One region of the Paraburkholderia sp. GAS32 genome, then DNA from elsewhere that is predicted to be linked to it. Evidence: predicted binding sites of a transcription regulator. Region 1 holds the regulator's gene; the other holds the start of a gene.
The links. Region 1 encodes LexA, which represses DNA repair genes until DNA is damaged. Its sites were predicted from a motif close to ACTGTATNNNNATACAGT; they were not measured.
Positions count from the first base shown of each region.

Region 1 (2,200 bases):
CGATGTCATAGGCAAGCGCCAGCGTCACGACGTCCGCCTGCAAACCGTCCAGCACCGAGCGGGCTTGCGCACCCGAGCCGCCGTGCGACTGCTTGAAGGTGATCGTCTCGCCCGTTTTCGCCTTCCATTCCTTGCCGAATGCCTGGTTGACATCCTGGTACAGCTCGCGGGTCGGGTCGTACGACACGTTCAGCAGCGTCATGTCGGCTGCATGTGCCTGCACCGTGACGCCGACCGCGGCGATCGTACCGACTGCGCCGAATGCGAGCGCCGCGATAAGTTTTCTGGTCCTGCCTGCCAGCCCCGTGCCTTGATGGTTCATGCCAACTTTCTCCGCGTTGTGGTCCGCTGAAACAGCGTGTGGTGTTGTTCTACGTCGCGGTCACGTGCACATGAGCGCCAACTCGAAGGGCAGTCTATCGAAGAGCTTTCATCATTAAAAATAATGTTTCTTCATTCTTTAATACGCAAAAGTGGTAATGACGGCCGGATAAGGCGTTGCGACACGAAAACGGGTGTTGAAGCGTCCATTTACGACGCTGGAACGCCACCCCAGGACACGAACTTAAAGTAAAGCTTGAATTGCGCGGAATACTGTATAAAAATACAGGCACCTGTTCATACATACAGTGGCGCCATGACCAAACTCACCGCACGACAGCAGCAGGTTTTCGATCTGATCCGCCGGGCCATCGAACGCACCGGCTTTCCGCCCACCCGCGCGGAGATCGCCGCCGAGCTGGGTTTCAGCTCGGCCAACTCGGCAGAGGAGCATCTGCGCGCCCTCGCCCGCAAGGGCGTGATCGAACTGGCGGCCGGCGCATCGCGCGGCATTCGCCTGCTGGGCGGGTCGGAAGATTCGCCGTACCAGTTCACACTGCCGCACGCCAGCATCATGCAACTGTCGTTGCCGCTGATCGGCCGGGTTGCCGCGGGTAGCCCGATCCTCGCGCAGGAACATATCTCGCAGCACTATGCGTGCGACCCGGCGCTGTTCTCGAGCAAGCCGGACTACCTGCTGAAGGTGCGTGGGCTGTCCATGCGCGACGCGGGCATCTTCGACGGCGACCTGCTCGCGGTGCAGAAGAAAAGCGAAGCTAAAGATGGCCAGATCATCATCGCGCGGCTTGGCGACGATGTGACGGTCAAGCGCCTGAAGCGCCGGCCGAACGGCATCGAGCTGATCGCCGAGAACCCCGATTACGACAACATCTTCGTTGAAACCGGCAGCGCGGAGTTTGCGCTCGAGGGCATCGCCGTCGGGCTGATCCGCCCGGGCGAGTTCTAACTGCCCACGTGTTAGCCAACCCAAAGCTGCCCCAACGTTGAATCGCCTGGAGAGACTCATGGAACGCCTTGCCCGCCTGCTGCCTTTTCGCCAGTTTGGTCGTTTGCGTCATCTGCGCAAGCTGGTGCCGTGTTCGCTGATCGAGGCGTCCTCCGCCAGTACTCCATCGCTGTTTGATGCACCCGTCGGCGTACCGGGCTTGCCGTCGTCGTTGCCGGCTTTTGCTCGCGTGTCGTTGAACTCGGGGCTGAATACGGCTGAACCCGCGCGCCGCGCGCCGGTGCGCGTGTATCACGGGCCGTCGCGGCTGATCATGGTCGGCACGGTAGACGCGGTGTGCCGCATGATCGATCGTTGCATCGCAGATGAAGCCAACGTGCACGGCGCGGTGTTCGAGTCATAAACCGCACTGCGCGTGCACCGCATCCCATTGCGGCTTTACTACGCGCGACACCCGGCGTACGGTCGTTCACCCGCCCGCGCCTTTTCGGATATCGCATCGCCTGGGATCGTTTTTGCGTGGCCGCGGTCCACGTTAGATCACACCTGATGGAGAGTCCCACTCGATGGCAGTTTCAACACGCACGAAACGCAATGCCGCCCGACCACTGATCGTCACCTTGATTGTGATTGTGGTGATTGCCGCGTTGGGGTTCAGTTACGCGTCGCCTTACATGGCGCTGAATAAGCTCAAACGCGCAGCGGATGCGCGTGATGCGCAAACCGTCAATGAATACGTCGACTTTCCCGCGTTGCGCGAGAGCCTGAAGCAGCAAGTCACCGGCTTGTTGACGCGTCGGCTCGACGTGCAAGGCAACGGCAATCCGTTCGCGGCGATTGGCGCGATGATCGGCGTGGCCTTGATCGGCCCGCTGGTCGACGCTTATGCAACACCCGACGGCGTCGCGGCAT
Region 1 is NZ_JBNPVS010000005.1:133,931-136,130, reverse strand. Features, by position in the region: gene P3T25_RS08180 (sulfate ABC transporter substrate-binding protein) at 1-322, opposite strand, end outside; gene lexA (transcriptional repressor LexA) at 638-1,288, shown strand; gene P3T25_RS08170 (hypothetical protein) at 1,347-1,691, shown strand; gene P3T25_RS08165 (DUF2939 domain-containing protein) at 1,855-2,200, shown strand, end outside.

Region 2 (2,200 bases), on a different contig from region 1:
TCCTCGACGAGGCCCGCGCGTTCGCCCGCGGGCCTTATGCGCAAGCGCTCGCGCAGGGCGACGTGTTGCCCGACGCGCAGCGCGACGAAATCGCCGCACGCGTCGCGCAGTTCACCGGGCTCGACGTCGATTACGTGAAGCGAAGCCGCCTGCGTCTCTATCCCTCGCGTTTTCGCAATCAATTGCTGCGCGATCAATCGCGCAGCATTGGCCGTTTCGATGCACGCTTTAAAGGACTCGAATACGACGGCGTGTCCGAGCGTCCCGATTACGACGCATCGGTGAGCAGTGTGGCGAGCGCTTTCGACGCCGCGCTTCATCAGCATTTTGCGCAGGACCTGCACTTCACGCCTGCCGACCGCTATCGCGTCTTCAACGACGACGCGTTGACGCAGTGGGACTGGAAACACCGTGAGTGGTGGGGGGAACACTTGTCCGTGCCGTATGCGGCGGGCGATCTCGCCGAAGCGATGCGGCAGAATCCGCACCTGCGCGTGATGTCGCTGAACGGCTATTTCGACCTGGCCACGCCGTTCTATGCGACCGAGTACGCGCTCGCGCATCTGGGCATCGATGCGCCGCTGCGCGCCAACGTGCGCATCGCCTACTACCCGACCGGGCACATGATCTATCTCGACGATGTCGCGTTGCATGCGCTCAAGCGGGACCTGGCGAGCTTCTATGCGGCGGGCGCGGGCTAGGCTGGCATGTGGGTGGCGGCACCGCAAGGAATCTAGCTCCCTTGCCGCATTGTCAGCCGTCTCTCCCACGGATTTTGATATCATCACTGTATAAACATACAGGTTTCATGAAAACCCCGTGGCGACAGATGCTCCGTCAGACCTCCGTTCTGATGTCCCCTATTACCTGCTGAACTTCGAGCGTGCGCTGGCGTGGCTCGCCGAGCGTTACGACGATCTGCTGGACGCGCACGAACACGGCTTCCTGCTCGATTTCGCCGCCTTGCCGCAGCCCTCGCGCGCGTTGCTGGTTCGCATGCTGATGCGCAAGGGCACGTTGTTCCGCTCCAGCCGTCTTTCTTACGACGAGATTGGTTGTCCTTTGCAGGCGGTTGCGCCCCTGGCAGTGCTCGGTTGGGTCGACACTGAACCGGGCCTGACGCTCGACGATCTGTTCGCGCTCACCACGCGCCCCGAGTTGCTGCTGATCTTTGCGGACGCCATCGCGTTGATTCCTGGCGCGAAAGGCTTGCGCAAACCCGATCTGCTGGAAACGCTGCGGCCGTTTTACGAAGGCGAAGGCGAGGGCGAATGTGACGGACGAGGCGCCGCCGCGCATCCGTTGTCCACATGGCACGGCCAGACCACCGACCGCGTCTTCCACGTCGCCATCGCGCCCCTTTGCGAGCGTCTGCGCCTGATGTTCTTCGGCAATTTGCAGCAGGACTGGTCGGAGTTCGTGCTTGCCGATCTCGGCGTGTTCCAGTACGAGAAGGTTGCATTCGCGCCGTTGTCGCGCGCATTCCAGCAACGCGCGGACGTCGACGTCTATCTTGCGTTACATGCATGCCGCGAAGCGCTCGAATGGCTGCCCACGGGTGACGCGGAGTCAGAGGCGATCGACGAACTCGTCGCCGCAATTGCCGCCATCGAAACCTCGAATCCCTGGCTCGAAACGCGTCGCGCGAAACTGCTGTTTCGTATCGGCCAGCATTGCGAGCGTCAGCAGAACTGGGCCGCCGCGCTCGCGGTCTATGAGCGTTGCGCATGGCCCGGCGCGCGCCATCGGCGCTTGCGTGTGCTGGAACGCAGCGAGCGATTCGACGAAGCCTTCGCCCTCGCTTCGCAAGCCGCGGCCAAACCTGAAAGCGAAGAGGAGGCGCAGCGCGTCGCGCGCATGTTGCCGCGTTTGCAGCGCAAGCGCGGCGAGCGGGTGTCGCGTGTGCCCGCCGCCCGGCCGGTCGAGCGCAGCACACTGGTGCTGCCGAGGCCGGACGCGCCGCAACCGGTCGAATACGTTGCACGCGACCATTTGACTTGCGACGCGGCGCCGGTTCATTACGTCGAAAACGCGCTGATCAACTCGCTGTTCGGCTTGCTGTGCTGGGAACCGGTGTTCGCGGCGCTGCCCGGCGCGTTTTTTCATCCGTTCCAGCGCGGACCGGCCGATCTGCATGCGCCGGATTTTCATGCGCGCCGCGCGGAACAATTCGCCGCGTGTCTCGCGCAACTCGACAGCA
Region 2 is NZ_JBNPVS010000003.1:211,873-214,072, forward strand. Features, by position in the region: gene P3T25_RS04965 (S10 family peptidase) at 1-701, shown strand, start outside; gene P3T25_RS04970 (VRR-NUC domain-containing protein) at 820-2,200, shown strand, end outside.
Region 2: P3T25_RS04970 (VRR-NUC domain-containing protein) is a predicted target of LexA. The motif match lies at 787-804, and genes of this name have one in related genera.